DNA from 3 places in the Bradyrhizobium sp. CCBAU 53415 genome. Region 1 is predicted to be linked to each of the others. Evidence: riboswitches for the same ligand, from Rfam matches in the RefSeq annotation. Region 1 holds a riboswitch; each other region holds the start of a gene.
The links. Region 1 has a riboswitch for cobalamin ahead of XH87_RS32195 (hypothetical protein). Riboswitches for the same ligand answer to the same signal wherever they lie in the genome.

Region 1 (3,275 bases):
ACCACGGCATCCGCGGCGATCGCGGCAAGCCTGCTTGGTGTGAGCGCCAACGAGATCGCGGGCAGCGGCACCGGCGTCGATGCGGCCGGCCGCGCGCACAAGGCGCGGGTGATCGATGCGGCGATCGCACGCCACGGCGTCGCCGGAGCCTCGGCCGAGGAGATCCTGTGCGCCGTCGGCGGCCTCGAGATCGCGGCGATTTCAGGCGCGATCATTGCGGCCGCGCAGCGCCGCATTCCCGTGTTGATCGACGGCTTCATCGTGTCGGTCGCGGCGCTGGCGGCGGCACGCCTCAATCCGTCCTGCCGGCCGTTCCTGCTGGCCTCGCATCAATCGGCGGAGCAAGGGCATCGGCTGGTGCTACGCGCGCTGAACGTGCAGCCGCTGATCAGCCTCGATCTCAGGCTCGGCGAGGGATCGGGCGCGGCCATCGCGCTGCCGCTGGTGCGTCTCGCATGCAGCCTGCACAATGGCATGGCGACGTTCGCGCAGGCCAACGTACCGGATCGCCCGACCTGATCCGGCTCAAGCCGCGCGCTGGTTGACCGTGACGACTCGCCAGCCCGCCGCGAGCCGGTCGATCCGGGTCAGCGACAGCGGATCGATCACGAAGCGCAAGGCTGCCTGGGGCGTCAGGTCCAGCGCGATGCAGAGGGCGGCGCGGATGGTGCCGGAATGCACGACGAGCGTCGCTGAACCGTCGCCAATCCGCGACAGGCCCTGCCGGACGCGCGCGACCTGATCCGCAAAGCTTTCGCCGTTCGGCGGCCGTCCACTCGCCGGATCGCGCCAGAATTGTGCATATGCATCGCCACCGGTCGCGGCGAGCTCGTCGTGACGATGGCTGGTCCAGTCGCCGAAATCCTGCTCGCGGAATTCGCTCATCAATTCCGGTTCGAGCCCCAGTGCGCGCGCCGTCTCGACCGTGCGCCGCGACGGGCTGGCATAGCTGGCGCCATCCGGCGGCAGACGGTGCCGCAAGGCCACCAACGACGCGTGATCTCCGAGATCGGCCGCCGCATCGGCAGCATGGATCGTCCCCGCGGTGCCGCGGACGGGCGCATGCCGTATCAGCCAAAGGAAGGTCTCGCCTTCCATGCTCATCTCCGAGGAAGTTGGTCGCTGTGGCTACAACGCCGAAACTGGTACATTGACTCACTCTTGTTGGTAATCCTAGGTGCTCTCGACGGTTTCTCCGAGAGGGGATGAAAAGGGAATGCGGTGCGGGGACGTTGTCCCCAATGCCGTGGCGGCTCCCGCAACTGTGGGCGGAGAATCCTTCGTCACGAGCCACTGGGCCTCGTTTCCGGGAAGGCGACGAAGCGGTCGCGACCCGCGAGCCAGGAGACCTGCCGTCAGCCGTGGTCACACGCGAAGATGTAGCACACCGCGCGGATCGACGACGAGGCGCTGTCGTTCGACGACCAGCTGATGCTCACGCGCAGCTTCGCGCTGGTCGGCGGCCCCCCGCGTCGCCGCATCGGCTACACGTGGGAGGCCGTTCCCGGCCTGAGCTTCTTCGGCCAGTACGCCACCGGCGCAGATATCGCAGCCAACACTGCTGGGTCCGACCCAGCCGCTCGACCTGACCACCGCCATCACTGGTCCCTTTTCGCCGCCCGGCTTTCGGTGTAGCTCTGCGGCGGCTCGAAACGGCGGGCGCTGGTCTCGCCGACGACCGAAACCATGCAGGAGGCAGCACGGATGTACCCGAAAGTTCAGATGTTCATCGCCGGCGAGTGGACCGATGGTTCGTCCGGCAAGTCGGAGGACATCCTCAATCCCGCCACCGGCCAGCCGATCGGCAAGACCCCGCATGCCTCGCGTGGGGATCTCGACCGTGCGCTGGAGGCGGCCAAGGCCGGCTTCGAGATCTGGCGCAAGACCTCCCCGTTCGACCGTTACAAGCTGATGCGAAAGGCCGCCGACATCATCCGCTCGCGCGCCGCCGAGATCGCGCCCGTGATGACCATGGAGCAGGGCAAGCCGGTGGTGGAAGCGCAGGGCGAGACCATGCTGGCCGGAGATCTCATCGACTGGTTCGCGGAAGAAGCGCGCCGCGCCTATGGCCGCATCGTGCCGCCGCGGATGGGCAACGTCTCGCAGCTCGTGACCAAGGAGCCGGTCGGCCCGGTCGCGGCGTTCACGCCCTGGAATTTCCCGATCAACCAGGCGGTGCGCAAGATCTCGGCCGCGCTCGCCGCGGGCTGCTCGATCATCGTCAAGGGACCGGAAGAGACGCCTGCAAGCTGCATGGAGCTGGTGCGGGCCTATGCGGATGCGGGCATTCCGGCCGGCGTCGTGCAACTGGTGTTCGGCGTGCCGGCGGAAGTGTCGGAGTATCTCATTCCGCATCCGATCATCCGCAAGATCAGCTTCACCGGCTCGACTGCCGTCGGCAAGCATCTGGCTGCGCTCGCGGGCCTGCACATGAAGCGCGTCACCATGGAGCTCGGCGGCCATGCGCCGGCGATCGTGTTCGCTGACGCCGACCTCGACAACGCCGCGAAAATTCTGTCCGCCAACAAGTTCCGCAACGCCGGCCAGGTCTGCGTCTCGCCGACGCGCTTCCTGGTGCATGAGAGCGTCTACGAGCCCTTCGTGGACAAGTTCGTGGCCGCGGCCAAGAGCCTCAAGGTCGGCAATGGCCTCGACAAGGACACCCGCATGGGACCGCTGGCGAACCCGCGCCGCGTCGATGCCATGGAAGGCCTCGTCTCCGACGCGGTCCAGCGCGGCGCCAAGGTCAAGGCCGGCGGCAAGCGCATCGGCAACGAAGGCTTCTTCTTCGAGCCGACGGTGCTCACCGACGTGCCCCGCGATTCGCGTATCATGAACGAGGAGCCGTTCGGGCCGCTGGCGCCGATCACCTCGTTCCGCAGCTATGACGAGGTGGTGGCCGAGGCCAACCGTCTGCCTTACGGCCTTGCGGCCTATGCCTACACCACCTCGACCAAGACGATGCAGGCCATCGGTGCGGACATCGAGAGCGGCATGGTCTCGATCAACCATCACGGTCTCGCGCTGCCGGAAGTTCCGTTCGGCGGCATCAAGGATTCCGGCTACGGCTCCGAAGGCGGCCTCGAGGCGATCGAGGGGTACCTGAACACGAAGTTCGTGACCCAGGCGAGCGCGTAAGGAAGAGTCGCGCTGTCATTCCGGGCTCGCGGCAAGGGTGCGACCCGGAATGACGGTGGACAATATCTGCATTGCGCGGCGGGCGAGACATGAACAGCAGCCGTCATCCGGGCAAGCGCGTGTCCCTTGCCGGGATG
Region 2 (3,275 bases), on a different contig from region 1:
CGGTGGCATACTGGCCATAGAAAGCGAGATCCTTGACGGGCGTATAGACCGCGCCGGCGCGCCAGGTCGTCGAGGAGAACGACTTTTCGAAGCTGTTGGCGGGCGTGACATAGTCGGTGCGCGTGACCGTCGGCTCATCCTGGCGGATGCCGGCAATCAAGGACAATTGCTCGGTGACCGACAGCCGGTTCTCGGCGAACAGCGCATACTGGTTGGTCACGCTGCCGTAGCCGGGAACTGTGGCGTTCGGGCTGCTGAATACGCCTGAGCCGAAGTCGAACGGGTTGACGGACGACGAGCCGCCGTAAGGTGAATTGTTGGTGTGGGTAAAATTGATGCTGTTGACATCGAAGCCCGCGACGAACTCGTTGGCCATGCCGAAGACATGTCCGCGGAATTTCGCATCCATGCGATTGCCGACCTGCTGCTGATCGTGAAAGATCTCGATGTAGCTGCTTCGATTGATCAGGCCGGTGGCGGGATTGTAGGCGTAGCTCTCGACGTCCTTCCAGTGCCTCCTGGAGTTCAGATAGTAGAGCGTGTTCTGGATCGAGATTCCTTCGGCGACCTGCCAGTCGGTCTTCACCTGATTCCAGCTGTCCTGGTAGCGGATATGGCTGTCGCCGACATTGTAGTTCTTGAAGCGTAGCGATTCGTCGAACCTGCCGTTGATCAGCGGCGTGCCGAAGTAGCGCGACGGGTTGCGGTCACCGTAATCCGTGGACAGCGTCCAGGTGACGTCTTCGTTCTGCCTGATCTGGACCACGGCATGAAGCGCGACATTCGAGGTGTTGTCGCGATCGACCCATCCGTCCGACATATTGCCGGTGGCGGTGATCCGATAGGCGACGTCCTTGCTGATCGGACCACCGCTGTCCACCGCGATTCGCCGCGTCATGTTGCTGTCCAGCGACACCTCAGCCTGGTTGCGGGGAACCCACAATGGCAGTTTCGAAACCACATTGACGGCGCCGCCGACTGCGCCCGCGCCGTACAACACCGACGCAGGGCCGTGCAGCACCTCGATACGCTCCGTCGACCAAGTGTCGAACGGAAAGGTCACCGTCCCGGCGCCGATATAGAGCTGGGTGCCGTCGTACAGCGTCATGACGGATCCAAGGCCCGTGAAGCCGCGGGTGTTGAACGATACGCCGCCATTGCCCGGTGCCGGGCTCGCCGTGAAGCCGGTCGCGTTTTGCGTCACCGCGTCCAGGATGTTCAGCTGGCCGCGTTCGGCGATTGTCTCGGCTGAGATCACCTCCACGCTGGCCGGCGTCTGCAGTCGCGTCAGGCCGAGGCGGCTACCGGCCGTGCTCGCGCCAGTGAGGTTGAGCGTCGGTGCGGCGAACACGGGATCCGTTGGGTTGGCAGTCGGAGCACGCGCGTCGCCAGCCACGCTTCGCTGCTGGCGTGAGCGCGCGGAGCGCATTACATCGCTGCGCCGGGTGCTGCGGGCATTCGGCTGCCTCGCTGGCGGCTGCACTACGACAGGATCGAGCGTCTGGGCCGGCCTTTCGGACTGTGCCCAGCAATCCGTCGACAATAAGAGGCAGGAGAATGCAACTGAACGGAGCAGCGCGCGGCGACGCCGTGGCGTGAAGATGGTACGGGAGGTCATCAATAGGCTCGCGATAACGTGGCACGTCACCGCGAACGTAGTTTGGCCGCTGCCTCAAGAAGACGGCAACCCAACACCCACCAGGACACCCCGCCCAATGTGCTCGCGTGTGACCACGACTGACGGCAGGTCTCCTGGCTCGCGGGTCGTTGCCTTTCGCCGCCTTCCCAGGCCCGCAGGCCCAGTGGCGTTTGGCGAAGGCTCACCGCTTACAGTTGCGGGGGCAGCCACGGCGTTGGGGGATCCCCCGCACCGTATTCCCTATTGATCTCCCGAAGGAGAACCGTCGCAGGCACCCTAGTTTTATTTGCAAAGGGCTGTCAACTGGCCGTTCCGAGCTCGGCGCATCGCGCCGTCATCGACAACCTGCGGCTCGCACGTCAGCTGTCGGGCAAAACGGCGAAGACGGACGGAGCTCATGTCCGGCAAAGCAAATCATGCCGCGAGGCTGCAAGCGCATGTCTGCGATCCCCGCCAAATAGCCTTCCGCGGAAGCATGATGCGTCGGCTTCGGTGGAGGTGGTCGTTGCTCCCGGAATCTGCCTTGATGCGATCTCAACTTGGTGGAGTGACGGTATGAGCGGTCTGGTGATCTCTGGCGGCCGGGTGGTGGATCCCGCGAGCGGGATGGACGCCGTCGGCGATGTGGCGGTGGTGGACGGCAGGATCGCCGCCGTCGGCACGGGCCTCGGCGGCGCCGAGCGGGTGATCGACGCGACCGGCCTCGTGGTCGCACCCGGCTTCATCGATCTGCATGCGCACGGCCAGTCGATCCCGGCCGACCGCATGCAGGCGTTCGACGGCATCACGACGACGCTCGATCTCGAGGCCGGCGTGCTGCCGGTCGCATCCTGGTACGAGCGCCAGGCGCGGAAAGGCCGCGTGCTGAACTACGGCGCCGCGACCAACTGGGCCTTTGCCCGCATCGGCGCGATGACGGGCTCCAATGCGGAGAGCTCGCTGGAGGCGTTCGGCAATGCCATGCGCGACCGCCGCTGGATCGACAACGTCGCGACCGAAGCGGAGGTATCAGGCATTCTCGATCGCCTCACGCGCGGCCTGAACGAGGGCGGCATCGGCATCGGCATCCTGAACGCCTATGCGCCGGGCGCCGGCGTGCAGGAACTGACCGCGGTGTGCCAGTTGGCTGCGGCCAAGGACGTGCCGACCTTCACCCACGTCGCCTTCATGTCGCGCATCGACCCCGAGAGCGCGGCGGAAGCCTATATCCGGCTGATCGGCTATGCCGGCGCCACCGGCGCGCACATGCACATCTGCCATTTCAATTCGTCGAGCAAGACCGACGTCGAGCGCTGCCGCGTGCTGATCGCGAAGGCGCAGGCGCAGGGCCTTCCGATCACGGTCGAGGCCTATCCTTACGGCACCGGCTCGACCGTGCTGGCCGCCGCCTTCTTCAGCGATCCCGAGTTCGTCGAGCGCAACGGTACCGGTTATGATTCCGTGCAGCGCGTGACCGACGGTTATCGCTTCCACGATCGCGAGGAGCTCTTGAAGGCGCAGGCCGAGGAGCCGTCCTCCCTGGTGCTCTGGCACATCCTCGATACCGAGAACAACGCGCACCACCGCGACCTGCTCGACATGTCGGTGCTGTATCCCGGCGGCGCGATCGCGTCCGATGCGATGCCGTGGACGCTGT
Region 3 (3,275 bases), on a different contig from region 1:
GTAGTCCACTCCAACAGGTTCAACGATAGTGCAGCGGCCCTGCCGTAGAAGATCGCCGAGCCGGCCTTGCGTGGTCGTCACAAAGTTGAAGTTGGTCGGGTCATGCAGAAAGCGAAGATTTGCGTCCCTTTCGCCATCCCTGACTTCACTGGCGATCAACGAGAGCGCCAAGGCGCGCCAGCCCAATTCCATCGGCTTTGCATAGGTCGACGCAAGTTCAATCGTCCCGTCGAGCGCGACCTTCCAGGTGATAGCGTACTGTTCGTCTGATTTAACATCCTGGTGCCTGGTCCACGAAACGAAAACATATTCATTTTGGTCAAGTTCAGCGACGCCCCACATTCGAGGGACGAACTGTGCCACCTTCGAGACGTTGGAGATAATTTGTTCTATCGTCTCACCGTTTTGCGCTCGCCACGTTGACTTGACTCTTTCGATAAGCGGGCTGTCGTTGGCGCAAACCCTGTTGCTCGTCGCAGCCAGCACGGCCAGGCAGATCAGGGATCGACCGAGACAAAATAATAGCGCGCGACTTCCAGACATTTTCTTCAGAACCGTCGGCCTATCTGGTTTCATCCACATCTTCCAAAGCGGGCAACTTCAACCTGTTATGCGCGAGCGCAAAAAAGTTAGCGGCGACGCGACGGGGCGACCGCTGGTGTCCCGCGCGACCAGGCGCTCCCCTTCATGTCACGCGCCGCTAACTTCAGTCGCCAGCGACAGCCCCAATTTGCTGTGCTGGACATGCCCAGCAGGAGGAGTCTGGGCATGCCGAGGACTTGCATTGTTCGTGCCAGGTAGTAGACGGCAATTCGCACCGCTTTTGTGTCCTCTTTGTCGACTTTCCGACTTGCGGACGTTTCGATCGTTCCATTCAGCCTATCCATCGCGGCTTATGCATCATCGTCACGCACCGGATATTCGGCGCGTTTGCCGCCATTGAACCGTTTGGTTCGGTACCGTTGCCGGAATGTGGGCTTTTCGATCTCTGCCATGCCTTTGGGCACTTGCGGCCACGGGGTCATGGCGCGTTTGGCGCTCCTTTGGCGACATGCGGCGCCTCGGAAGTCGAGAACAGCCTCAGTCAAGTGCGCTTTGTATCGATGGCGAACGACGCGAAGCCGATCATCATCGCCGAGCATGTGAAGTCTGGCTGGCACCGCAAATCAACGTGCTCGCCGGGTATGTTGCTTGCTTTGGCCAGGTGTCTTGGGCCTATTCAACACGCACGCGCAGGCAGCTCCGATACCATTTCGATATCGCTGATTGGAGAACGCCTTTATATCGAGGTCAACGATAGAGATGCACGGTCATTCGCGTAGCAGATGTCGCAGCATTAGCTTGAGACATAATCTGAGAGGTTGACCGCAGAGTTCTCTTGCCGATAATCCAAGTCGTCGAGGTTCTCCGGTTTCCATTTGATCCGGAGCTAAGAGGGAAGCCGGTGAAAATGCCGGCGCTGCCCCCGCAACTGTGAGCGGCGAGCCGCTGTCCAACGATGTCACTGAAGCCTGCGCGGCTTCGGGAAGGCCGGACAGCAGCGATGACCCGCGAGCCAGGAGACCTGCCCCGACAATATATTCGTCCACGGGCGGGGTGTCCCGGTGGTGCGCCAAGCAGCCGTCGCACGCGCGACTTCCCCTGCCTGCGTCCGCCATGGCCTTTGCCCCCAACATGGGGTTAACGCTATGTCTCTTCTCTCCCTTCCGGTTGCCACGCTCGGAACGCCACGCATCGGTCCAAGGCGCGAGCTCAAACTCGCTCTCGAAAGCTACTGGGCCGGAAAAAGCAGCGAACAGCAGTTGCTCGAGGACGCAGCTGGCCTGCGTGCCGCGAACTGGGCTCGTCAGAAATCCATCGGCGTCACGGTCATTCCATCGAACGATTTCTCGCTGTATGACCAGGTGCTCGACACAAGTGTCATGGTTGGGGCCATCCCGGACATCTACGCCTCGAAAGCCGAACCCGTTTCGCTCAAGACATACTTCGCCATGGCCCGCGGTTTACAATACGACGAGCAGGATGCGAGTTGCGGTCACGGACCGCGCAGATTTGGCGCACCCGCGCAGGAGATGACCAAGTGGTTCGACACCAACTACCACTACATGGTCCCCGAGTTTCACCGCGGGCAGACTTTCAGACTGTGCTCTCGCAAGCCGATCGAGGAGTATGAGGAGGCCAAGGCCCTCGGCTTTCAGACCCGCCCTGTCCTGATCGGGCCGGTCACGTTCCTAAAGCTCGGCAAGAGTGCCGATCCTGCCTTCCAGCCACTCTCACTACTGGATCAACTGATACCGGCCTATATCGAGGTTCTGCAGGAATTAGCCAAACGCGGGGCAAATTGGGTCCAGTTCGACGAGCCCTGCCTGGTTCTTGATCTGGATGAGGGGGCGCGAAAATCCTTGCTACATGCCTATGACCGGCTCGCCAAGGAGGGGCCGGCCATCAAGATCATGGTTGCCAGCTATTTCGGCGACCTCGGCGACAATCTGGACACCGCCTTGAGCCTGCCAGTTGCCGGACTGCACCTCGATCTGGTTCGAGCGCCAGAGTTATTGGATGAGATCATTGCTGGCGGCCGAAGTGATCTCGTCATGTCGCTCGGTGTCGTCGACGGCCGGAATGTATGGCGGTCGAATTTGTCGTCGCTCCGCCAGCGGCTGGAACCTGCGATTGCGAAGCTCGGCAAGGATCGTGTACAGATCGCGCCATCCTGCTCGCTACTTCATGTGCCGGTCGATGTGGCACTCGAGACCGGGCTCGCTTCCGACGTCAAGAGCTGGCTTGCTTTCTCGGTTCAGAAGATGCGTGAGCTTGCGATCCTGGCGCGGGCACTCGCAGGCGACCAGAATGTTGCGCAAGCTCTTGCCGAGTCGGAATGCGCCGCGACTGTCCGCCGGACCTCGCCGAAAATCCATGATGCCAATGTCGCTGTCCGGATGAGAGCGATCGACCAAACCATGCGCCGGCGCGCCAGCCCATTTGCCCGTCGTGCCGAGATCCAATGCAATCGTTTCGGACTACCGGCTTTTCCTACCACGACGATCGGATCGTTTCCGCAGACCACAGAGGTCCGGAATGCCCGTGCGGCGCATGCGCGAGGCGCGATGAGTGACGAACAATACGACAGGTTCCTCAAGGAGGAGACTGCGCGCGCCGTACGTTGGCAGGAGGACATCGGTCTTGATGTCCTCGTGCACGGCGAGTTCGAGCGCAATGACATGGTGCAGTACTTCGGCGAGCAACTCGCCGGCTTCGCATTTACCAGGAACGGA

Region 2: linked by a shared signal. The riboswitch ahead of XH87_RS13995 (TonB-dependent receptor) and the one ahead of XH87_RS32195 (hypothetical protein) in region 1 are both predicted to bind cobalamin.
Region 3: linked by a shared signal. The riboswitch ahead of metE (5-methyltetrahydropteroyltriglutamate--homocysteine S-methyltransferase) and the one ahead of XH87_RS32195 (hypothetical protein) in region 1 are both predicted to bind cobalamin.

The regions. Positions count from the first base shown of each region.
Region 1 covers NZ_LBJF01000027.1:878,170-881,444, forward strand. The annotation lists gene cobT (nicotinate-nucleotide--dimethylbenzimidazole phosphoribosyltransferase) at 1-519, shown strand, start outside; gene XH87_RS32190 (histidine phosphatase family protein) at 526-1,098, opposite strand; cobalamin riboswitch at 1,171-1,371, shown strand; gene XH87_RS32195 (hypothetical protein) at 1,432-1,635, shown strand; gene XH87_RS32200 (NAD-dependent succinate-semialdehyde dehydrogenase) at 1,705-3,138, shown strand; gene pdxR (MocR-like pyridoxine biosynthesis transcription factor PdxR) at 3,228-3,275, shown strand, end outside.
Region 2 covers NZ_LBJF01000021.1:140,283-143,557, forward strand. The annotation lists gene XH87_RS13995 (TonB-dependent receptor) at 1-1,618, opposite strand, end outside; cobalamin riboswitch at 1,726-1,921, opposite strand; gene XH87_RS14000 (amidohydrolase family protein) at 2,195-3,275, shown strand, end outside.
Region 3 covers NZ_LBJF01000001.1:173,724-176,998, forward strand. The annotation lists gene XH87_RS00650 (nodulate formation efficiency C protein) at 1-576, opposite strand, end outside; cobalamin riboswitch at 1,384-1,586, shown strand; gene metE (5-methyltetrahydropteroyltriglutamate--homocysteine S-methyltransferase) at 1,689-3,275, shown strand, end outside.